4 regions of the Pseudomonas sp. 25 R 14 genome follow, and region 4 is predicted to be linked to each of the others. Evidence: predicted binding sites of a transcription regulator. Region 4 holds the regulator's gene; each other region holds the start of a gene.
The links. Region 4 encodes FliA, which starts transcription of late flagellar genes. Its sites were predicted from a motif close to CTAAAGTTTNNNNNNNNNNNGCCGNTAA; they were not measured.
Positions count from the first base shown of each region.

Region 1: BFQ03_RS17000 (methyl-accepting chemotaxis protein) is a predicted target of FliA. The motif match lies at 2,180-2,207, and genes of this name have one in related genera.
Region 2: BFQ03_RS23525 (flagellar protein MotY) is a predicted target of FliA. The motif match lies at 2,473-2,500, and genes of this name have one in related genera.
Region 3: BFQ03_RS21325 (methyl-accepting chemotaxis protein) is a predicted target of FliA. The motif match lies at 2,317-2,344, and genes of this name have one in related genera.

Region 1 covers NZ_CVTS01000049.1:33,675-39,700, reverse strand. Annotated here, with positions in the region: gene BFQ03_RS17010 (NorM family multidrug efflux MATE transporter) at 1-1,055, opposite strand, end outside; gene BFQ03_RS17005 (LysR substrate-binding domain-containing protein) at 1,208-2,128, shown strand; gene BFQ03_RS17000 (methyl-accepting chemotaxis protein) at 2,319-4,295, shown strand; gene BFQ03_RS16995 (ABC transporter six-transmembrane domain-containing protein) at 4,302-5,213, opposite strand; gene BFQ03_RS16990 (TetR/AcrR family transcriptional regulator) at 5,327-5,911, shown strand; gene BFQ03_RS16985 (YifB family Mg chelatase-like AAA ATPase) at 5,908-6,026, opposite strand, start outside.
Region 2 covers NZ_CVTS01000065.1:46,920-52,945, forward strand. Annotated here, with positions in the region: gene BFQ03_RS23520 (argininosuccinate synthase) at 155-1,372, opposite strand; gene BFQ03_RS23525 (flagellar protein MotY) at 1,501-2,409, opposite strand; gene pyrC (dihydroorotase) at 2,566-3,612, shown strand; gene rnt (ribonuclease T) at 3,609-4,280, shown strand; gene BFQ03_RS23540 (peroxiredoxin) at 4,351-4,953, opposite strand; gene BFQ03_RS23545 (bacterioferritin-associated ferredoxin) at 5,190-5,408, shown strand; gene bfr (bacterioferritin) at 5,610-6,026, shown strand, end outside.
Region 3 covers NZ_CVTS01000061.1:15,939-21,964, forward strand. Annotated here, with positions in the region: gene BFQ03_RS21320 (SRPBCC family protein) at 1-271, shown strand, start outside; gene BFQ03_RS21325 (methyl-accepting chemotaxis protein) at 323-2,203, opposite strand; rRNA gene rrf (5S ribosomal RNA) at 2,466-2,581, opposite strand; rRNA gene rrf (5S ribosomal RNA) at 2,691-2,806, opposite strand; rRNA gene BFQ03_RS21340 (23S ribosomal RNA) at 2,964-5,857, opposite strand.
Region 4 covers NZ_CVTS01000014.1:1,047-7,072, forward strand. Annotated here, with positions in the region: gene BFQ03_RS02415 (protein phosphatase CheZ) at 88-876, opposite strand; gene BFQ03_RS02420 (chemotaxis response regulator CheY) at 895-1,269, opposite strand; gene fliA (RNA polymerase sigma factor FliA) at 1,438-2,178, opposite strand; gene fleN (flagellar synthesis regulator FleN) at 2,175-3,008, opposite strand; gene flhF (flagellar biosynthesis GTPase FlhF) at 3,109-4,425, opposite strand; gene flhA (flagellar biosynthesis protein FlhA) at 4,437-6,026, opposite strand, start outside.

The sequences.
Region 1 (6,026 bases), on a different contig from region 4:
GGGTCGTCATGGTCCAGGAACAGGCCGATCAGCGGGTCCGAGAACAGCCAGAACACCATGGCGAACCCCAACATTACCGTCGCGCCAAAGGTAATCCCGACCCGCCCGGCCAGCCGTGCGTCGAGTAACTGACCGCCGCCGTAGTGCAAGCCGATGCGCATGGTCACGGCATAGGACATGCCCGCCGGCACCATGAACGCCACCGAGACGATTTGCAGGGCGATCTGATGCGCAGCCAACTGCGTACTGCCCATGGTGCCCATGCACAGCGCAGCGAAGGCGAACAACCCGACTTCCACCGCATAGGTGCCGCCAATCGGCAGGCCCAGGCGCCACAGCTCGCGCAAATAGTGCAGGTTGGGCCGCAGCAGGCCCTTGCCCAGTGGATAGGCCGCGTAGGCACGGTTGTATTTGATGTACCACAACAGCGCCAGGGCCATGCAGTTGGCGACAATCGCGGTGACCAGGCCAATGCCCATCAGGCCCAGCTTGGGCAGGCCGAACATGCCTTCGATCAATGCATGGTTGAGCAGGTAGTTGATCACCGTGCCGCACAGGCTGATCACCATTACCGGCGTGGCTTTGCCGATGGCGCTGGTGAAGCCGCGCAGGGCCATGAACGTCAGGTAGCCGGGCAGGGCGAACGGCAGGATCATCAGGAACTGGCCGGCCGACTGCACGTTGGTTTCGGTCTGGCCGAACAGCAGCAGCACTGGCTTGAGGTTCCACAGCAGCAAGCCGGCTACCAGCGCCATCAGCCAGGCCAGCCAGAGCCCGGCCTGGGTCAGGCGGGTGGCTCCTTCGATGTCACCGGCGCCCTGGCGAATAGCGACCAGGGTGCCCACGGCGGCAATCACGCCGATGCAAAAGATCGACACAAACGAATAGCTCGCCGCACCCAGCCCGCCGCCGGCCAGGGCTTCGGGGCTCAGGCGGGCCATCATCAGGGTGTCGGTCAGCACCATCAGCATGTGCGCCAACTGTGAGGCAATCAACGGCCCTGACAGCCGCAGAATGGCCCAGAGTTCGGTACGCGCCGGATGCTGCATGATCATCACGCTCAATAATTCAGGAAGGGGTGCAAGGGTTGATTCTCGGCGCTCTCAGCGCTTTGCACAAAGGGATAAATGCGATCGTTCGCATGATTAAAACTCATGCAAGGATGATTCTGGTAGGGTTTCGGGATCGTGCCGTCGGAGTTTTCCTCATGTCTCGCCGTCTTCCTCCGCTGTATGCCTTGCGCGCATTTGAAGCTGCCTCCCGGCACAACTCCTTCACCCGCGCGGCCGAGGAGTTGTCAATTACCCAAAGTGCGGTCAGCCGGCATATCCGCACCCTGGAAGAGCACTTCGCCTGTCGCCTGTTCCAGCGCAGCGGGCGCACCTTGCAGCTCACCGAGTCGGCACGCCTGCTGCTGCCGGGCGTGCGTGAAGGGTTTGCCGCCCTGGAGCGCGCCTGCCATACCTTGAATGCCGAAGATGACATCCTGCGCATGAAGGCCCCGTCCACCTTGACCATGCGTTGGTTGCTGGCGCGGTTGAGTCGCTTCCGGCACCTACAGCCTGGTAATGAGGTGCAGTTGACCAGCGCGTGGATGAGCATCGATGAAGTGGACTTCAATCAGGAGCCGTTCGACTGCGCGGTCCTGCTCAGCGATGGGCATTTTCCTGCGGACTGGGAGGCCAGTTACCTGTTTCCCGAGTTGCTGATCCCGGTAGGCGCCCCGAATTTGCTCAACGATGGCCCCTGGGATGTGGAGCGCCTGGCCAGCGCTGAACTGCTGCACCCCACGCCGGATCGCCGTGACTGGCGGCGTTGGCTGCAACGCACGGGATTGGCCGCACGGGTGGCGATCAAGGGCGGGCAGGTGTTCGATACGCTGGAGTTGGGCATGATTGCCGCTGCCCGGGGCTATGGTGTGTCCATGGGCGATCTGCTGATGGTGGCCGAAGATGTCGCCCAGGGACGCTTGAGCCTGCCGTGGCCGACCGCAGTGGCCAGCGGCGAAGGCTATTACCTGGTCTGGCCGAAGACTCGCCCCGGCGGTGAGCGTCTGCGCCGGTTGTCGGACTTCCTGCAAAGCGAGGTTCGGGCCATGGAATTGCCGGCAGTCGAGCAACTCGACTGAATCGATGCAGCGCCCGCAAACAATGTGTTTGGGTGATACCCCTGTGATTTGCTCAAGTATTGATCCAGGCCGCCGAAGTAAGGGGTGTCGGAGCCGCCAATACGCCGCGGCCCAGCGTGCCCCCTATTTCAAGAAATTCGCCGATTAGCGCTATGAGATCAGGATGATCCGGCCTCGGCCAGGAGCTGTCATGTCTCAACCCCGCGCCCGCATAGCTTCGCAACTGGGCCTTGCCCTGGCGGTCATATTGGCTGTCGTGATCAGCGGCAGCACCGTGTTTGCCCTGCGCTCCCTCGATTCGGCCAACCTGCAGACCCGCGAAGAACACCTGGCCAGCGAAGCGCGTTTGCTCGCCGACCAACTCAATACCTTCCACAGCACCTTGCGCGAAAGCACCCAGCGTTTGAGCGGGCTGTTTGAAAAGCGCTTCGGCGCCGGCTTGAGCGTACGTCCCGAGCAGAGGGTGAACGTGGCCGGGGTGCAGACCCCGAGCCTGTACCTGGGCGATGAAGCGCTGAACAACAACTTCGACGACGTCGATGAGTTCAAGCAGATGTCCGGCGGCGTGGCCACGGTGTTTGTGCGCAGTGGCGAAGATTTCATCCGCATCAGCACCTCCCTGACCAAACAGGACGGTAACCGCGCCATCGGCACGGTGCTGGATCGCCAGGGGCCGGCCTACCAGCGTCTGCTCGCCGGGCAGAGCTACATTGGCCGCGCGGTGCTGTTCGAACGTTCCTACATGACCCAGTACAGCCCGGTACGCGATGCCAGCGGCAAGGTGATCGCGGTGTTGTTTATCGGCTTTGACTACACCGATGCGCAGAACGCCCAGTTCGCCAACCTCAAGCGTTTCCGCATTGGCCAGACCGGCTCGCTGGCGCTGCTGGACGAGCAAAAACACTGGCTGGTGCCGCCTGCCGGTGTGCAGGCGTTGGAGCAGGCGGTTCCCGTGATCCTGGAGTTGGCGCAAAAGCCTGGCCAGGGGCGTTTCTGGAGCGACCAGAGTGAAGACTTCTACAGCGTTGCAGTGCCGTTTGACGGCGGCCCGTGGTCGGTAGTGGCGAGCATGCCCAAGGCCGAGATTCGTGCCGTGACCTGGGCAGTGGGCATCCGCCTGGTAATCGGCAGTGTGTTGGCGATGCTGCTGGCCGTGGGTGCTGCGGTCTGGTTGCTGCGCAGCAAACTGCAGCCCCTGGGCGATCTGGTGCGCCAGGCCGAGGCCCTGGGCGCGGGTGATCTGAGTGCGCGGCTGAATGTGTCCAGCCATGACGAAATCGGTCAACTGGCGCGCAGTTTCAACCAGATGGGCGAGGCCCTGTCGACCATGGTCTCGCATATCCGCAAGGCGGCCGAGGAGGTCAATAGCCGTGCCCAGGCGCTGTCGGGCCTTTCGGGTGGGGCCTATGAAGGCATGGAGCAGCAGTCCGGCGAGATCACCAGCATGGCCGGCGCGGTGGAAGAGTTCAGCGCGACCTCGTTGAACATCGCCGACAACATGGGCAATACCGAACGCCTGGCCCAGGAAAATGCGCAGCAGACCCGCATCGGGCGTGATTCGATGCAGGAGGCGTCGTCGTCCCTGGAACATATCGCCACGGCACTTAACAGCACGGCCACGGTGATCAATACCCTGGGCCAGCGCTCCCAGGAAATCGGCGGCATCGTCGGGGTGATCACCTCGATTGCCGACCAGACCAACCTGCTGGCGCTCAACGCCGCCATCGAGGCGGCAAGGGCCGGGGAGCAAGGGCGTGGGTTTGCGGTGGTCGCCGATGAAGTGCGCAACCTGGCGTCGCGTACCCGTCAGGCCACCGATGAAATTTCCGGGATGATCCAGAGCATCCAGCAGGAAACCGGCAATGCCATCAGCACCATGGAGCAGGGCAATGTGCTGATGCAGGAAGGCCTGTCGCGCAATGCCGACGTCGCGTCGGCCCTGGCGCGCATTGACGAACAAAGCCGCTCGGCCGGCCAGCAGTTTGCCGCGATCACCACCGCCACCCAGGAGCAGAGCAGCACCGCAACCCTGCTCAGCAGCAACCTGCAGAGCATCGCCCTGGCCAACAGCGAACAGCGTGAAGTGGTGTCGAACCTGGCCGTTACCGCCAGGGAACTGGAGACCCTGGCGGCAGGGTTGCGCCAGGAAGTGGATCGGTTCCGCTAAGGCTGATCAGTCCCCCAGCCCCGGGTCCACCCGTTTGCCGATGTCCTTGAGCCGCGCCAGTTGATCAACCATCCCTGGCGCTTCGTCGAGGCTGCTGACAAAGGTCCACAGATAGGTCATCACTGCATAGATATGGCCGGCCTTGACCGCCGGCGACAAGGCCAGTTGGCTGATCGCGACGATAAACAGCAGCGCGGCCAACGCGCCGATGAACAGGTAGGCAGCGGCCTCGCGGTCCGACAGCCAGATCCGCAGGCGCGACAGCAGTTGATAATGGCGTCGAAGGGTTTGGGCGCCGACTTTCTCTACCAGGCCGATCTCCTTCTCCAGGCGGTTGTTCAACCGTTCGTGCAGTTGCTCGTTACGACGGGCAAAGCGCGGCAGCAGGGTGATGCATATCGCCAGCGCGGCAAAGCAAGCCAGGCCAACCCAAGGTTCAATCACCAATAACATCACGGCTGCACCGACGATGGACACCAAGGCCGTTGCAATAATTGGCACATGTTTTTCGAAGAAGTCGACAAAGTCCCGCGCCAGCACCACCCGCGCGGCGGCCTTTGACGTGCTGTGATTTTGCAGGCGCTGATTGAGAATCACCGGTACGGCAAGATCGGCGTAGATCCGGGTGAAGGTGCGGGTATCCAGGGCCCGGCGTGCGGCACCGACTACCCAGAAAGCCATCACCACCGCCGCATAGAACAACGCACTGCCGGCATCGCCGCGCAGGATCGAGTCCACCGCAAAACCGGCAAACAGGGGATAGGCCAGCAGCAATGCGTTCTCCAGCGCGACCAGTGACAGCGTGCAGAACAGCTTGCCGGGATAGGCCTTGGCGATTGCCTTGAGGGTTTGGCTGGCGGATTGCTGGCCGATTTTCTTGCTTTCTTCGATCAGGATGTTTGGCGTTACGGATGGCATGGGTGCACCAAAGGAGTAATAGGCGCTACTATTGAGCGACCGCTCAAGTATCCTTGAGCAGTCGCTCAAAAAGCAAGCGCCGCTTATCTGCCGGTGCCCGTAAGGAATTGCCCATGTCGCGTATCGACCGTAAAGACCAGATCATTGCTGCTGCCCTGGAGCTGTTTCGCAGCAAGGGTTTTGCCGATGTCTCCACCCGCGACCTGGCGGAGCATGCCGGATTATCCCGCAGCCACGTGTATCACTACTTCAGCGACTGGAAAGAACTGCGCCGTGAAGCATTCATCCGTTTTGCCAATGAGCAACTGGACGAAGTGCGCGCGCCGTTGGCGGATGCACCGCCGCTTGAGGCCCTGGTGGGCTTCTTGCGCGGCTGCCTGCCATGCACCGCCGATGCTGGCTGGGCACTCTGGCTGGATGCCTGGGATGAAGCGATGCATGACGCGGAACTGGCCCAGGCGTATCTGCTGATCAATGCCCAGTGGCAAGCCATGCTCGCCGAAGTGATCGAGCAGGGGATCGCCACCGGGGTGTTCCGCTGCGACTCGTCCAGCCGTGCTGCGCGCCAGATCTTTGCCGTGACGATGGGCTATACCGATGACCTGTTGCTCAAACCCTCTGTTGAGTCGGCAGAAGCCGTGCTGGAGGAGGTGATGGAAGTTGCGGGGCTGTTGCTGGATCTGCCCAGGCCGCTTTAATTCATGGCTGCCGGCCGGTACTGCAACGCTTCGGCCAAATGATTGCGCGTGATGCTTTCTGCCTGCTCCAGATCCGCCAGGGTGCGTGCGACCTTGAGTAGCCGATGAGCTGCGC
Region 2 (6,026 bases), on a different contig from region 4:
GACACAAAAAATCAAATGTAAAAAATAATAAACACCAAAAATTCCGACGACCAAAAGAACATTAAACATTGATAAACACAATCGCCTCCTGAATCGCAGGTAAAAAAAATGGCCCCTCTTTCAAGGAACCATTCTTTATGAGGCTTCAGGCTTTTCAGAACAACTTGCGGCCCTTGTTGGCCGCAATGCGCATGCGCAGGGCGTTGAGCTTGATGAAACCAGCGGCATCGGCCTGATTGTAGGCACCGCCGTCCTCTTCAAAGGTCGCGATGTTGGCATCGAACAGCGACTCATCGGACTTGCGGCCGGTCACGATCACGTTGCCCTTGTACAGCTTCAGGCGCACAACACCGTTCACATGGACCTGGGACGCATCGATCATCTGTTGCAGCATCAGGCGCTCAGGGCTCCACCAGTAGCCGGTGTAGATCAGGCTGGCGTACTTGGGCATCAGCTCATCTTTGAGGTGAGCCACTTCGCGGTCCAGGGTGATGGACTCGATGGCGCGGTGAGCGCGCAGCATGATGGTGCCGCCTGGGGTTTCGTAGCAGCCACGGGACTTCATGCCCACGTAACGGTTTTCCACGATGTCCAGACGGCCAATGCCGTGCTCGCCACCGATACGGTTCAGGGTCGCCAGTACGGTGGCCGGGGTCATTTCGACGCCGTCCAGCGCGACGATGTCGCCGTTGCGGTAGGTCAGTTCCAGGTACTGGGCCTTGTCAGGAGCGTTCTCCGGGGAGACGGTCCATTTCCACATGTCTTCTTCGTGCTCGGTCCAGGTGTCTTCCAGCACGCCGCCTTCATAGGAGATGTGCAGGAGGTTGGCGTCCATCGAGTACGGGGACTTCTTCTTGCCGTGGCGTTCGATCGGGATTGCGTGCTTTTCAGCGTAATCCATCAGCTTTTCACGGGACAACAGGTCCCATTCACGCCAAGGGGCAATCACTTTTACGCCAGGCTTCAAGGCATAGGCGCCCAGTTCGAAACGCACCTGGTCGTTGCCCTTGCCAGTGGCGCCATGGGAAATGGCGTCAGCGCCGGTTTCATTGGCGATTTCGATCAGGCGCTTGGCGATCAGCGGACGTGCGATGGAAGTACCCAGCAGGTACTCGCCTTCGTAGACGGTGTTGGCGCGAAACATCGGGAAAACGAAATCGCGGACGAATTCTTCGCGCAGGTCGTCAATGTAGATCTCTTTGACGCCCATGGCTTGCGCCTTGGCTCGTGCAGGTTCGACCTCTTCGCCCTGACCCAGGTCAGCGGTGAAGGTCACCACTTCACAGTTATAAGTATCCTGCAGCCACTTGAGGATCACCGAAGTGTCCAGGCCGCCGGAATACGCGAGAACGACCTTGTTTACGTCGGCCATGCCATCACTCCACGGGGTTTTACGGAAAGGCGTCGATTCTACCGATCAAAACCGTGAAATTACAGGGGCGCGACAGCAAATGAAGATAAAGCGACAGATTATGTCGGGCGCGCGACGAATGGCCGCACTCAGGACGTCGCCGCCGCATTCGCCGGAGCCGTGGCCTGGGGCGCTGGTTTCTCGGGGGCAGGCACGCGATCAAGGTGAATATTCACTCGCCGGTTCTTCGCCCGGTTGGCCGGATTGGTATTGGGCACCAGCGGATAACGTTCACCGTGGAAGCGCAGAACGATCTGCGACTCAGGAATACCGTTGGCCTTGAGGAAGTCCATCACCGCCAGGCCCCGGCGCCGGGACAGGTCGCGATTGGTCAGGCGGTTGCCGCTGTTGTCCGAATGGCCGTCCAGTTCGATATGGTTGACCGTAGGATCGGCCTTGATGAATTCGAGCATCACCATCAACTTGGCCTTGGCCGCCGGATCCAGGTCGATACCACCACCCGGAAAGCCCACTTCAGCCTGCTTGACCTGCTCGAAATTCATCGGCAGCAATTTCGCGGTACACAACTGGTAGTCGCTATAGGCCTTATTGAATCGCACCGGCAGCAGGCGGATTTCCGAATAGCCGCCGTCCCGGGAATAGTGGCGCACGGTGGGGCTGCGACCCTCCAGCAAACCATTGAACAGGCGCCCGGCCTGGGCTTGGGAGCTGTTGAACAGCACATCGCCGCTGCCGACACGTACGGCACCAAGGTTGATATCACCGCGCCCCGGCTGCCACGGTGCCGCCGCCGCCAATAGCGTTGCGGAACCAACACCCAACGCACTGTTATAGGCTTTCAGACGGAATGTTGCCTGCTCGCCGGCCCGGCGCACAAACTCACCCGAACCAAAATCGGTGATCGGCTGGCTCAAGCGGCACTCGAACTTGTCGCCTTCCACCTTCCACTCGATATTCTCCAGGCGCGTCTGGAATGTCAGGGCCATCGCGGGCAGGCTGGCGAACACGCTGAGCAGGGCTAGATATTGCTGGCGCACGGGCGGCTCCACTGGTTTCTACAACACATCAAGGCGTCATACATCGTTAAGGCATACCCAGGGATATCGGTCGGGCCCTGCAAAACTTGATAGCGAGTGCCTGCAAGAGTCTTTTCCGGTAGCATTCCCACCAGATTGACCCGCCTGGAATCCCCAATGTCCGACCGCCTGACCCTGCTGCGTCCCGACGACTGGCATATTCATCTTCGCGATGGTGCTGCGTTGCCCCAAACCGTGGCCGATGTTGCGCGCACGTTTGGCCGCGCCATCATCATGCCTAACCTGGTACCTCCGGTGCGTAATGCCGCTGAAGCCGACGCCTATCGCCAGCGCATCCTCGCTGCGCGGCCGGCCGGTAGCCGCTTCGAACCGTTGATGGTGCTCTACCTGACCGACCGCACCCAGCCTGCCGAAATCCGCGAGGCCAAGGCCAGCGGTTTCGTACACGCCGCCAAGCTGTACCCGGCCGGTGCCACGACCAACTCCGACTCCGGCGTGACCAGTATCGACAAGATCCTGCCCGCCATCGAAGCCATGGCCGAAGTGGGCATGCCGCTGCTGATCCACGGTGAAGTCACCCGTGGCGATGTCGATGTATTCGATCGCGAGAAGATCTTCATCGACGAACACATGCGCCGTGTGGTCGAGCTGTTCCCGACCCTCAAGGTGGTGTTCGAGCACATCACCACCGCAGATGCCGTGCAGTTCGTCAGCGAGGCCTCGGCCAACGTTGGCGCGACCATCACCGCGCACCACCTGCTGTACAACCGCAACCACATGCTGGTGGGCGGGATCCGGCCGCACTTCTATTGCCTGCCGATCCTCAAGCGCAACACTCACCAGGTAGCGTTGCTCGATGCCGCCACCAGTGGCAGCGCGAAGTTTTTCCTCGGCACCGACTCGGCGCCCCACGCCCAGCACGCCAAGGAAGCGGCCTGCGGCTGTGCCGGCTGCTACACCGCCTATGCGGCGATCGAGTTGTACGCCGAGGCCTTCGAGGCGCGCAACGCCCTGGACAAACTAGAGGCCTTCGCCAGCCTCAATGGCCCGCGCTTCTACGGCCTGCCGGCGAATACCGACCGCATTACCCTGGTCCGTGAAGACTGGACCGCCCCCACCAGCCTGCCATTTGGCGAGTTGACCGTTATCCCGCTGCGCGCCGGTGAAACACTGCGCTGGCGCCTGCTGGAGGAACACAAGTGAGTGAAGACCATTACGACGACGAACAGGAACACGGTGGCGGCGGTTCGCGTCACCCGATGGCCGAGCGTTTCCGCGGCTATCTGCCTGTCGTTATCGACGTAGAGACCGGCGGTTTCAATTGCGCCACCGATGCGCTGCTGGAAATTGCCGCGACGACCATCGGCATGGATGAACAGGGCTTTGTGTATCCAGAACACACCCACTTCTTCCGCGTCGAGCCGTTTGAAGGCGCCAACATCGAAGCCGCTGCCCTGGAGTTCACCGGTATCAAGCTCGATCATCCGTTGCGCATGGCCGTCAGCGAAGAAGCTGCGCTGACCGACATCTTCCGTGGTGTGCGCAAGGCGTTGAAGGCCAATGGCTGCAAACGCGCGATCCTGGTCGGCCACAACAGCAGTTTCGACCTGGGCTTCCTCAACGCCGCCGTGGCGCGCCTGGACATGAAGCGCAACCCGTTTCACCCGTTCTCCAGCTTTGACACCGCCACCCTGGCTGGCCTGGCTTATGGCCAGACCGTATTGGCCAAGGCATGCCAGGCAGCCGGCATCGACTTCGACGGACGTGAAGCCCACTCGGCTCGCTACGACACCGAGAAGACCGCCGACCTGTTCTGCGGCATCGTCAACCGCTGGAAACAGATGGGCGGCTGGGAAGACTTCAGCGACTGATTGCGTCCCTGAATCCCATGCATAAAAAAACCGGCCCTCTCAGGCCGGTTTTTTTTACCGCGAACCTGGCTTACAGCTTGCCAGCGTTCTCGGTCAGGTAAGCCGCAACGCCTGCTGGCGAAGCGTTCATGCCCTTGTCGCCTTTTTTCCAGTTGGCCGGGCAGACTTCACCGTGCTCTTCGTGGAATTGCAGAGCGTCGACCAGACGGATCAGCTCTTCCATGTTACGGCCCAGCGGCAGGTCGTTGATGATCTGCGAGCGCACAACGCCCTTGTCGTCGATCAGGAACGCGCCACGGAATGCCACGCCGCCTTCGGACTCAACGTCGTAGGCCTTGGCAATGTCGTGCTTCATGTCGGCAGCCATGGTGTATTTGACTTTGCCGATGCCGCCATCATTGATGGCAGTGTTGCGCCAGGCGTTGTGGGTGAAATGGGAGTCGATGGAAACGGCAACCACTTCAACGTTACGCGCCTTGAAGTCGTCCATGCGGTGATCCAGGGCGATCAGCTCGGACGGGCAGACGAAGGTGAAGTCCAGCGGGTAGAAGAACACCAGGCCGTATTTGCCTTTGATGGCTTCAGACAGCTTGAAGCTGTCAACGATTTCGCCATTGCCGAGGACGGCTGGTACGTCGAAATCCGGGGCTTGTTTGCCGACGAGTACGCTCATTGGTTATCTCCTGATGGTAATTGAAGTAAATGGACCGCCTTTGAGTCTGCCGTGATTTGACGACAGGCCCGTGACGCGATCACGCTTCGTAAAGACCAACCATCATACCTGAAAAAAGCCGTTCGTCAGCGAGGGCCATATGGGGGGCAATGCTTTGAGAAAGCACTTTGACAATCATTCTCGTTAACATTAAGATCCATCGCACTTAAGCCTTAAACCCGCGATGGTTCTCCCTTATGTATGTCTGCCTCTGCACTGGCGTCACCGACGGACAAATCCGCGAAGCGATCTATGAAGGTTGCTGCAGCTACAAGGAAGTGCGTGAAACCACCGGCGTAGCCAGCCAATGTGGCAAATGTGCCTGCCTCGCCAAGCAAGTGGTACGGGAAACCCTGACAAAACTGCAGGTAGCCCAGGCCGCAATCCCCTATTCAGTAGAATTTACACACGCCTGAATCAGCCTATTTTAAAGAACCGGACTTAATGTCCGGTTTTTTTATGTCTGTAATTCAAATAGTTAGCACCAAGACGCGGAACACAAACATTCTTATTCCGATTAATTTTCATTTATTATTCAATAACTTAGGTTTGACACTCGTAATTGTGCAGCTCAAACTCTGCCCTATATACAACGAATACAGGGCAGGACCCCAATCATGAAAGGCGACATCTCAGTCATCCAGCAACTCAACAAAATCCTTGCCAATGAACTGGTCGCGATCAATCAGTACTTCCTGCATGCACGCATGTATGACGACTGGGGCCTGGAAAAGCTCGGCAAGCGTGAGTACAAGGAATCGATCAAGGCCATGAAGGATGCAGACGCGCTGATCAAGCGCATCCTGTTCCTCGAAGGCCTGCCGAACGTCCAGGACCTGGGCAAGCTGAACATCGGCGAGCACACCCTGGAAATGCTCAACAGCGACCTGAACTTGGAGCGCAAGAGCCACGCCGACCTCAAGGCCGCCATTGCCCACTGCGAGACCAAGGGCGACTTCGGTAGCCGTGAGCTGCTGGAAGATATCCTGGAAGACCAGGAAGAGCACATCGACTGGCTGGAAACCCAAGTCGGC
Region 3 (6,026 bases), on a different contig from region 4:
ACGCTTCCACGATGGCAATATCGTCGTGGAACAGCTCAACAGTTACGATGCGCTGGCGATGCACATGACCTGGACCACGATCTATAACACCTTGGGCGTGGCCCGGCTGTGGGCGGCGATGAGCGTCGAGTCGCTTGGGGAGAACCTGGCGCGTGCGACCTGGACCATCATCGCCGAGCCTCTTGATGCCGGCGATAAAGAGGGATTTGAACAGTTCATCCAGGGGTTCGCCGACAGTGCACTGGATAACGTGCGTCGGTTGCTTGGCTGAAAAAAATGGCGCAGTGCATTGCTGCACTACGCCATGTTTACCGCAGGCTGATCAGATCTTGAAACTGTCGACCAGTTGCTTCAAGCGATTGGCTTGTTGTGACAGCGCATCACAGTCTTTCAAGGTCTCGTTGAGATTGGCCACACCTTGCTGGTTCAACAGGTTGATCTGGTTGATATCAACATTGAGCGTCTCCACCACGGCAGTCTGTTCCTCAGTGGCTGCCGCCACCGACTGGTTCATGCCATCAATCTCGACGATTCGCTGAGTCACGCTGATCAAGCGTTCACCCGCCTGGTTGGCGACCTCAACACTTTCTTCGCTGGACACCTGGCTGGCGTTCATCGTGGTGACCGCTTCGCGTGAACCGATCTGCAGCGAGGTGATCATCTTGTGAATCTCCTCCGCCGACTCCTGGGTACGGTGCGCCAGGTTGCGGACTTCGTCGGCCACTACGGCAAAACCACGGCCGGCTTCACCGGCACGGGCAGCCTCAATCGCGGCGTTGAGGGCCAGCAGGTTGGTTTGCTGGGAGATGCCCTTGATCACATCAAGAATGTGGCCGATGTTATCGGTACTGGCATTCAGCGTTTCGATCTGCGTGCAGGACAGGCTGATCTTCTGCGACAGCTCGGACATCGCCAGGATGGTTTTCTCCACCACTTGACGACCGTCATCGGCTTGCTCACTGGCGCCACTGGCGTGTTGCGAGGCGTCAGCGGCGTTACGGGCGATTTCCTGGGTGGCGGCACCCAGTTCGTTAATGGCCGCAGCAACGCTGTTGGTACGGGCGCTCTGCTCGTCAGAGCCGATAATCGAGGCGTTGGACGATGCCATCACTCGCTGGGAAAGATCGTGCACATGCCTCGTTGCTGAAGACACTTCACTGATGGAGGCATGAATGCGTTCGACAAACTGGTTGAACGCGCCACCCAGCTCGCCAAACTCATCTTTGCTTTCCACAGCCAGGCGGCGGGTCAGGTCGCCCTCACCCTGGGCAATGTCCTGCATCGCACGGCCCATAGTTGTCAGGGGACGCATCAGCACCTGAATCAACAAGCTCAGCAACACGGCAATCGCTGTGACGGCAATGAACATCGCGATCAAAGCGGAGGTGCGGAATTTACTCAGGGGTGCGTAGGCTTTGTCTTTGTCGATCGACAGGCCTATGTACCAGTCAGCGCCCGGCAAGTCGCTGATCGGGGTAAAGGACAGAATACGGTCCTGGCCATTGAGGACGACGTCCTGATTAACCTTCTCAATACGGACGTTGCTGCCTGGATAGATGTCCTTGAGGTTTTTCATCACGTGGTCCTGGTCGGGACTGACGATCACCTGCCCGTCGCCACTGACCAGGAATGCATGGCCAATGCCACCGAAGTCTACCGAGTTGATGATCTTCACCAGGGTTTGTAGGCTCAAGTCGCCACCGACCACACCGAGCAGTTCACCATTCTTCTTGACCGGCATCGCGATGGTGACGATCAAACCGCCGACGGCGGCCTTATAAGGCGGCGTCAGCATGGGTTTGTCGGCAGCAACAGCCTGCTTGTACCAGGGGCGCTGACGTGGATCGTAGCCGTCAGGCATTTTCGCGTCAGGGCGCTGAGTGAAGACGCCGTTGGTTGAACCGACATAGGTGAACTGAAAGTTCGAGGTGAATGCCGGCTGATCAACCAGACCGGGAAGGTCGGCATTGCTGCCTTGGTGAGCAACGTTCTGCGCAAGGTTTTCCAGGACCAGCACCCGACCACTGAGCCAGTTCTGCACGCTGCTGGCAGTCAGGTCACCTGACTGCTGGATGGATGACTCCAGGTTTTGCTTGATGGTATTGCGCTGCAGGTAGTCGTTGTACAACGTGAAGAGCGCGAAGGCCAAAACCACGACGCCTGACGCGGCCAACAGAATTTTATGACTGAACTTGAGATTCATTTCATCGACTTCTTTTTGCCAAAAGGGGGTGAGCGTGCCGAATGCAACTTTCCATGTACGGTATAGGCGGACTCTACGACCGCTCTATTTCGGTGCACGCATGGCTCATCAGGCTTTCGGCCGAGACTGGATAAATCTTAGAAATTTGTGGGATACATCTTCTTTTTATGTATGAAATCGACAGGCGGTCAGGCTAGAACACTTAGGCCCCAAAACGACAAAACCCCCGCCTGCGTTAGCAGACGGGGGTTTAGGAATTTGATCTTGACGATGACCTACTCTCACATGGGGAAACCCCACACTACCATCGGCGATGCATCGTTTCACTGCTGAGTTCGGGATGGGATCAGGTGGTTCCAATGCTCTATGGTCGTCAAGAAATTCTGTGTACCAGAGCGTTGCGCTAGCAACGGCCCGGTGAAATTCATGGACTTCTACATAAACAAAACCCCTGTCTGCGTAAGCAAACAGGGGTTCTGGAATTTAATCTTGACGATGACCTACTCTCACATGGGGAAACCCCACACTACCATCGGCGATGCATCGTTTCACTGCTGAGTTCGGGATGGGATCAGGTGGTTCCAATGCTCTATGGTCGTCAAGAAATTCGGGTACTGAGTCGTGACCAGTTGGCCTCGCTTCAGCAAATTGGGTATGTAATAGAATTCGGTGTTTTGTGAGAATCGAACTTTCGGTTCATTTCGTCTTCACACACCGCAATCTGATGCTCTTTCGAGTAGTCAAATTGCTTGGGTGTTATATGGTCAAGCCTCACGGGCAATTAGTATTGGTTAGCTCAACGCCTCACAGCGCTTACACACCCAACCTATCAACGTCGTAGTCTTCGACGGCCCTTCAGGGAACTCAAGGTTCCAGTGAGATCTCATCTTGAGGCTAGTTTCCCGCTTAGATGCTTTCAGCGGTTATCTATTCCGAACATAGCTACCCGGCAATGCCACTGGCGTGACAACCGGAACACCAGAGGTTCGTCCACTCCGGTCCTCTCGTACTAGGAGCAGCCCCTCTCAAATCTCAAACGTCCACGGCAGATAGGGACCGAACTGTCTCACGACGTTCTAAACCCAGCTCGCGTACCACTTTAAATGGCGAACAGCCATACCCTTGGGACCGGCTTCAGCCCCAGGATGTGATGAGCCGACATCGAGGTGCCAAACACCGCCGTCGATATGAACTCTTGGGCGGTATCAGCCTGTTATCCCCGGAGTACCTTTTATCCGTTGAGCGATGGCCCTTCCATACAGAACCACCGGATCACTAAGACCTACTTTCGTACCTGCTCGACGTGTCTGTCTCGCAGTCAAGCGCGCTTTTGCCTTTATACTCTACGACCGATTTCCGACCGGTCTGAGCGCACCTTCGTACTCCTCCGTTACTCTTTAGGAGGAGACCGCCCCAGTCAAACTACCCACCATACACTGTCCTCGATCCGGATAACGGACCTGAGTTAGAACCTCAAAGTTGCCAGGGTGGTATTTCAAGGTTGGCTCCACGCGAACTGGCGTCCACGCTTCAAAGCCTCCCACCTATCCTACACAAGCAAATTCAAAGTCCAGTGCAAAGCTATAGTAAAGGTTCACGGGGTCTTTCCGTCTAGCCGCGGATACACTGCATCTTCACAGCGATTTCAATTTCACTGAGTCTCGGGTGGAGACAGCGCCGCCATCGTTACGCCATTCGTGCAGGTCGGAACTTACCCGACAAGGAATTTCGCTACCTTAGGACCGTTATAGTTACGGCCGCCGTTTACCGGGGCTTCGATCAAGAGCTTCGCGTTAGCTAACCCCATCAATTAACCTTCCGGCACCGGGCAGGCGTCACACCCTATACGTCCACTTTCGTGTTTGCAGAGTGCTGTGTTTTTAATAAACAGTCGCAGCGGCCTGGTATCTTCGACCGGCATGAGCTTACGGAGCAAGTCCTTCACCCTCACCGGCGCACCTTCTCCCGAAGTTACGGTGCCATTTTGCCTAGTTCCTTCACCCGAGTTCTCTCAAGCGCCTTGGTATTCTCTACCCAACCACCTGTGTCGGTTTGGGGTACGGTTCCTGGTTACCTGAAGCTTAGAAGCTTTTCTTGGAAGCATGGCATCAACCACTTCGTCACTCAAAGAGTAACTCGTCATCAGCTCTCGGCCTTAGAATCCCGGATTTACCTAAGATTCCAGCCTACCACCTTAAACTTGGACAACCAACGCCAAGCTGGCCTAGCCTTCTCCGTCCCTCCATCGCAATAACCAGAAGTACAGGAATATTAACCTGTTTTCCATCGACTACGCTTTTCAGCCTCGCCTTAGGGACCGACTAACCCTGCGTCGATTAACGTTGCGCAGGAAACCTTGGTCTTTCGGCGTGGGTGTTTTTCACACCCATTGTCGTTACTCATGTCAGCATTCGCACTTCTGATACCTCCAGCAAGCTTCTCAACTCACCTTCACAGGCTTACAGAACGCTCCTCTACCGCATCATCCGAAGATGATACCCGTAGCTTCGGTGTATGGTTTGAGCCCCGTTACATCTTCCGCGCAGGCCGACTCGACTAGTGAGCTATTACGCTTTCTTTAAAGGGTGGCTGCTTCTAAGCCAACCTCCTAGCTGTCTAAGCCTTCCCACATCGTTTCCCACTTAACCATAACTTTGGGACCTTAGCTGACGGTCTGGGTTGTTTCCCTTTTCACGACGGACGTTAGCACCCGCCGTGTGTCTCCCATGCTCGGCACTTGTAGGTATTCGGAGTTTGCATCGGTTTGGTAAGTCGGGATGACCCCCTAGCCGAAACAGTGCTCTACCCCCTACAGTGATACATGAGGCGCTACCTAAATAGCTTTCGAGGAGAACCAGCTATCTCCGAGCTTGATTAGCCTTTCACTCCGATCCACAGGTCATCCGCTAACTTTTCAACGGTAGTCGGTTCGGTCCTCCAGTTAGTGTTACCCAACCTTCAACCTGCCCATGGATAGATCGCCCGGTTTCGGGTCTATTCCCAGCGACTAGACGCCCTATTAAGACTCGCTTTCGCTACGCCTCCCCTATTCGGTTAAGCTCGCCACTGAAAATAAGTCGCTGACCCATTATACAAAAGGTACGCAGTCACCCAACAAAGTGGGCTCCCACTGCTTGTACGCATACGGTTTCAGGATCTATTTCACTCCCCTCTCCGGGGTTCTTTTCGCCTTTCCCTCACGGTACTAGTTCACTATCGGTCAGTCAGTAGTATTTAGCCTTGGAGGATGGTCCCCCCATATTCAGACAAAGTTTCTCGTGCTCCGTCCTACTCGATTTCATGACTAAGAGATTTTCGCGTACAGGGCTATCACCCACTATGGCCGCACTTTCCAGAGCGTTCCGCTAATCTCAAAGCCACTTAAGGGCTAGTCCCCGTTCGCTCGCCACTACTAAGGGAATCTCGGTTGATTTCTTTTCCTCAGGGTACTTAGATGTTTCAGTTCCCCTGGTTCGCCTCTTACGCCTATGTATTCAGCGTAAGATAACCATCTTATGATGGCTGGGTTCCCCCATTCAGACATCTCCGGATCAAAGTCTGTTTGCCGACTCCCCGAAGCTTTTCGCAGGCTACCACGTCTTTCATCGCCTCTGACTGCCAAGGCATCCACCGTATGCGCTTCTTCACTTGACCATATAACCCCAAGCAATCTGGTTATACTGTGAAGACGACATTCGCCGAAAATTCGATAATACTCAAAACTGAGTAACTCACAAATTTTACCTTAGCCTGATCCGTTACCAGTGAAAGTAACGTTCAGTCTATCTTTCTATCACATACCCAAATTTTTAAAGAACGAACT
Region 4 (6,026 bases):
TCATTTGGAAAAACCAAACTTCTCTCCTCATGCCTAGTCTTGCGCCTTGCGGGGCGCGGCGCGACCGTCATTTGCCGTTATCAGGACCTAAAAGCCTAAACTGGACAGCAAATCGTCTACGTCATCTTGACCTGACATAACGTCTTCACGTTTATCGGCATGAATCTGCGGACCTTCACCCTTGGCGAGGTGTTTTTGTGGATCTTTTTCCGAGAGGATCGCTTCGCGGTCATGTTCAATGCCGGCAAAACGGTCGACCTGGCCAGCCATCAGCACCAGTTTGAGCAAGTTGCTTTCCACTTCAGTGACCAACAGGGTCACGCGCTTGATCACCTGACCGGTGAGGTCCTGGTAATCCTGGGCCAGCAGAATGTCATTGAGGTTGCTGGAAACCGTGCGGTTGTCCTGCTCGCTGCGTGACAGGAAGCCCTCGACCCGACGCGCCAGCTCACGAAATTCTTCTGCGCCCACTTCGCGGCGCATGAAACGCCCCCAGTCAGCGCTCAACGCCTTGGCCTCATTGGCCATGCCGTTCACCAAAGGCGTGGCGTTTTCCACCAGGTCCATGGTGCGATTGGCTGCCGCCTCAGTCAGCCTGACCACATAGGACAGGCGTTCGGTGGCATCAGTGATCTGCGAGATTTCCTCGGCCTGGGGCATGTGCGGGTCGATCTGGAAATTGACGATCGCACTGTGCAACTCACGGGTGAGCTTGCCCACTTCCTGGTACAGGCCGCGGTCGCGGGTCTGGTTGAGCTCATGGATCAACTGCACTGCGTCGCCGAACTGGCCTTTTTCCAGGCTTTCGACGAGTTGGTGAGCATGTTTTTTCAGGGTCGATTCAAAGTCGGCCTGCGATGATTCTTTATGCTCCATAGCTCCCCCGTGGCAGCATCAATGACCGATGCGTTCGAAGATTTTTTCAATCTTCTCTTTCAAGGCCAATGCAGTGAATGGCTTGACCACGTAGCCGTTGACCCCGGCCTGGGCGGCTTCGATGATCTGTTCACGCTTGGCTTCGGCGGTCACCATCAACACCGGAAGATTGCGCAGTTTTTCATCGGCGCGCACATGGCGCAGCAGATCGATACCGGTCATGCCAGGCATGTTCCAGTCGGTTACCAGAAAGTCGATGCTCCCGCTGTTGAGGATCGGAATCGCCGTAATGCCGTCATCCGCCTCGACCGTGTTAGTGAACCCAAGGTCACGCAACAGGTTTTTTATGATCCGCCGCATCGTTGAGAAGTCATCAACGATGAGGATTTTCATGTTCTTGTCCAATTCGACCTCCAAGCAGTCTTAAACGCGTCCAGCACCTGGGCGCGCCATATCATTCAACAGGCATTACACAAAAAGGACTGCTAGGGCACACCACAGGTCGCTCCCGCCCGGCTTGCGCCCTGGCGGTTATCGCTCGCACTGTCCCCACACTGCCTGTCAGCGCGCTCGCCACTCTCCCAAACGCCCCCGCAAGCGGGCCGCGCATTGGCTATGGAGCTGACTGACCCGCGATTCGCTGACCCCCAGGACCTCACCGATTTCCTTGAGGTTCAGCTCTTCGTCGTAGTACAGCGCCAACACCAGTCGCTCACGTTCCGGCAGATTGGCAATCGCCTCTGCCAGGGCGCCCTGGAAGCGTTCATCTTCCAGGTCGCGTGAAGGCTCCTGGTGAGCGCTCGCGCCGTCCTCGTGCAGCCCTTCATGTTCGCCGTCCTGTAGCAGGTCGTCGAAACTGAACAGGCGGCTGCCCAAGGTATCGTTCAAAATCCCGTAGTAATCGTCGAGACTCAATTGGAGTTCGGCCGCAACTTCGTGATCTTTAGCGTCGCGGCCGGTTTTTGCTTCAATTGAGCGAATTGCGTCACTCACCATCCGGGTATTGCGGTGAACCGAACGCGGCGCCCAATCACCTTTACGCACTTCATCGAGCATCGCACCACGGATACGGATACCCGCATACGTCTCGAAACTCGCACCCTTGCTCGCGTCGTACTTGGTCGACACTTCGAGCAGGCCGATCATCCCCGCCTGGATCAGGTCTTCGACCTGGACACTGGCGGGCAGGCGTGCCAGCAGGTGGTAGGCAATGCGCTTGACCAGAGGCGCATAGCGCTCGATCAATTCGCCCTGGCTGTCACGCGCTGATTTTTTGTAAAGGTTGTAGCCGCTGGCTGTCATAGCACCGGTCCTGCACTCGTCTGATGCACCAATCGCTCGACGAAAAACTCCAGATGCCCCCGAGGATTGGCGGGCAGTGGCCAGGTATCGACCTTCTGAGCAATTGCCTTGAACGCCAACGCGCATTTCGAACGAGGGAACGCTTCATAGACTGCACGCTGCTTTTGCACAGCCTTGCGCACACACTCGTCATAGGGAACTGCGCCGACGTATTGTAAGGCGACATCGAGGAAGCGATCCGTGACCTTGGTCAACTTGGCGAACAGGTTGCGCCCTTCCTGTGGGCTCTGGGCCATGTTGGCCAGCACGCGGAAGCGGTTCATGCCGTAGTCGCGGTTGAGCAGCTTGATCAGGGCGTAGGCGTCGGTGATCGAGGTGGGTTCGTCGCAGACCACCAGCAACACTTCCTGCGCGGCGCGCACGAAGCTGACCACGGACTCGCCGATCCCGGCGGCGGTATCGATCACCAGCACGTCGAGGTTGTCGCCGATATCACTGAAGGCCTGGATCAGGCCGGCATGCTGCGCCGGGCTCAGATGCACCATGCTCTGGGTGCCGGAGGCGGCCGGGACGATGCGAATCCCCCCTGGCCCCTGCAACAGCACATCGCGCAGTTCACAGCGGCCCTCAATGACATCGGCCAGGGTATGTTTGGGGGTCAGTCCCAGCAGAACGTCAACGTTCGCCAGTCCCAGGTCGGCATCCAGCAGCATGACACGGCGGCCAAGCTCTGCCAGGGCCAGGGACAAATTCACTGACACGTTAGTTTTCCCGACGCCACCTTTGCCGCCGGTCACCGCGATCACCTGTACGGGATGCATGCTGCCCATGTTCTTTCTTTACCTTGTCTTGCTTAGCCGCAGGCTACATAGGGTGGCCGCGGTAGCAGACCATCGATGTAGGTACATTGCACTGTGTTTCATGTTGCCTTCAGCCGACCCGCTTGGCTGGGTTGTGATAGAGGTCGGCGAACATGTCCGCCATCGCCTCTTCACTGGGTTCGTCCTGCATTTGCACACTGACTGCACGGCTGACCAGTTGATGACGGCGCGGCAGATGCAAATCATCCGGGATCCGCGGCCCGTCGGTCAGGTAGGCGACCGGTAATTCATGGCTGATGGCAAGGCTCAACACTTCGCCCAGGCTTGCGGTTTCATCCAGCTTAGTCAGGATGCAACCGGCCAACCCGCAACGCTTGTAGCTGTGGTACGCAGCAGTCAGAACCTGTTTTTGGCTGGTTGTTGCAAGTACCAGGTAATTTTTCGACTTGATCCCGCGTCCGGCCAGGCTTTCCAGCTGCATACGCAACGCCGGGTCGCTGGCTTGCAGGCCCGCGGTGTCGATCAGCACCACGCGTTTGCGCAGCAGCGGGTCGAGGGCGTTGGCCAGGGACTGGCCCGGGTCGACATGGGTCACCGGCACATTGAGGATCCGGCCCAGGGTCTTGAGCTGCTCCTGGGCACCGATGCGGTAGCTGTCCATGCTCACCAGCGCAATATTGTGCGCGCCGTACTTGAGTACATAACGGGCGGCCAATTTGGCCAGGGTGGTGGTCTTGCCCATGCCGGCAGGGCCGACCATGGCAATCACGCCACCTTCTTCAAGGGGTTCGATTTCCGGGGTCTGGATCATCCGCGCCAAGTGGGCCAGCAGCATGCGCCAGGCCTGGCGAGGTTCTTCGATACCGGTGGTCAGCTCCAGCAGGTCGCGCGACAACGGGCCGGACAGGCCGATGCGCTGCAGGCGACGCCAGAGGTTGGCCTGTTGCGGCTTGCTGCCTTGCAACTGGTTCCAGGCCAGCGAGCCCAACTGCACTTCCAACAGTTCGCGCAGGCCATTGAGTTCAAAACGCATCGAGTCGAACACGCGCTGGTCGACCGCCGCAGCCGGCGCCGGCGCAGCAGGACGCGGCGGCTCGACGAAGGTCGGCTCAACCAATGGCTCGGCCGCAGTCAGCGGCAGGCCGGCAAACAATTGGCGGTTGGTGGTCGCATCGCTGTCGCCACGCATGCTCAGTTCGGCCTGGGCCGAGACAATGCGCGAGGCGGTCTTGCGCAACTCGTCTTCGAGTTCCATGTTCGGCACGCGCGGCGCCAAGGCCTGGGGTTTGTAATCCAGGGCAGCCGTCAGCTCGACACCGCCGGCAATGCGACGGTTACCGATAATAGCCGCGTCGGCGCCCAGTTCATCACGAACCAGCTTCATGGCCTGACGCATATCGGCGGCGAAAAAACGCTTTACTTGCATAACCCACTACCTCAGCCGTTGGGCCCTACTGTCGCGACGATAGTCACTTGCTTGTTGTCAGGAATTTCCTGATAAGCCAATACGTGCAAATTCGGTACTGCCAGGCGTCCAAACCGCGACAACATCGCCCGGACGGGGCCGGCCACCAGCAGGATCACCGGTTGGCCCTGCATCTCCTGGCGCTGTGCGGCGTCGATCAACGAACGCTGCAGCTTTTCAGCCATGCTTGGCTCCAGCAGGACGCCCTCTTCCTGGCCTTGTCCTGCCTTCTGGATACTATTGAGCAATATTTGTTCCAACCTTGGTTCCAAGGTGATGACAGGCAGCTCGGAGTCAAGCCCGACAATGCTTTGGACGATGGCACGCGACAAACCGACGCGCACCGCAGCCACCAGAGCGGCAGTATCTTGACTCTTGGCGGCATTGTTGGCGACGGCCTCGGCAATGCTGCGAATGTCGCGTACCGGCACCTGCTCGGCCAACAGTGCCTGCAACACCTTGAGCAACTGCGACAACGACAGGATGCCCGGCACCAGCTCTTCGGCCAGCTTTGGCGAGGCCTTGGCCAGCAATTGCATGAGTTGCTGGACTTCTTCGTGGCCAATCAACTCGTGGGAGTGCTTGTACAGAATCTGGTTGAGGTGCGTGGCGACCACCGTGCTGGCATCCACCACGGTGTAACCCAGGGACTGCGCCTGGCTACGCTGGCTGACTTCGATCCACACCGCGTCCAGGCCAAAAGCCGGATCTTTGGCGGTGATGCCGCTCAGGGTGCCAAACACCTGGCCCGGGTTGATCGCCAACTCGCGGTCCGGGTAGATCTCGGCTTCGGCCAGGGTCACGCCCATCAGCGTCAGACGGTAGGCACTGGGGGCCAGGTCGAGGTTGTCGCGAATGTGTACGGTGGGCATCAAGAAGCCCAGGTCCTGGGACAATTTCTTGCGCACACCCTTGATCCGCGCCAGCAACTGGCCGCCCTGGTTGCGGTCGACCAGCGGGATCAGGCGATAGCCGACTTCCAGGCCGATCATGTCGATCGGGGTCACGTCATCCCAGCCCAACTCCTTGGTTTCCTGGGCGCGGGCCGGCGACGGCAGTAAGTCCTGCTGGCGTTCCACCTCTTTCAAGGCCTGGACCTTGACCGTGTTCTGCTTCTTCCAGAACAGGTACGCACCGCCGCCGGCCAGGGCAGCCATGCTCAGGAACGAGAAGTGCGGCATGCCCGGCACAATGCCCATGATCGCCATGATGCCGGCCGCCACGGCCAGGGCCTTGGGCGAGGAAAACATCTGGCGGTTGATCTGCTTGCCCATGTCTTCGGAGCCGGACGCACGGGTCACCATGATCGCCGCAGCTGTGGATAACAACAGTGATGGCAATTGCGCCACTAAACCGTCACCAATGGTCAGCAAGGCGTACACCTTGCCCGCATCGCCGAAGGTCATGCCGTGCTGGAAGATCCCCACCGCCATGCCGCCGATCAGGTTGATAAACAGGATCAGCAGGCCGGCGATGGCGTCGCCACGCACGAATTTGCTGGCACCGTCCATCGAACCGTAGAACTCGGCCTCCTGGGCCACTTCGGAACGACGGGCCTTGGC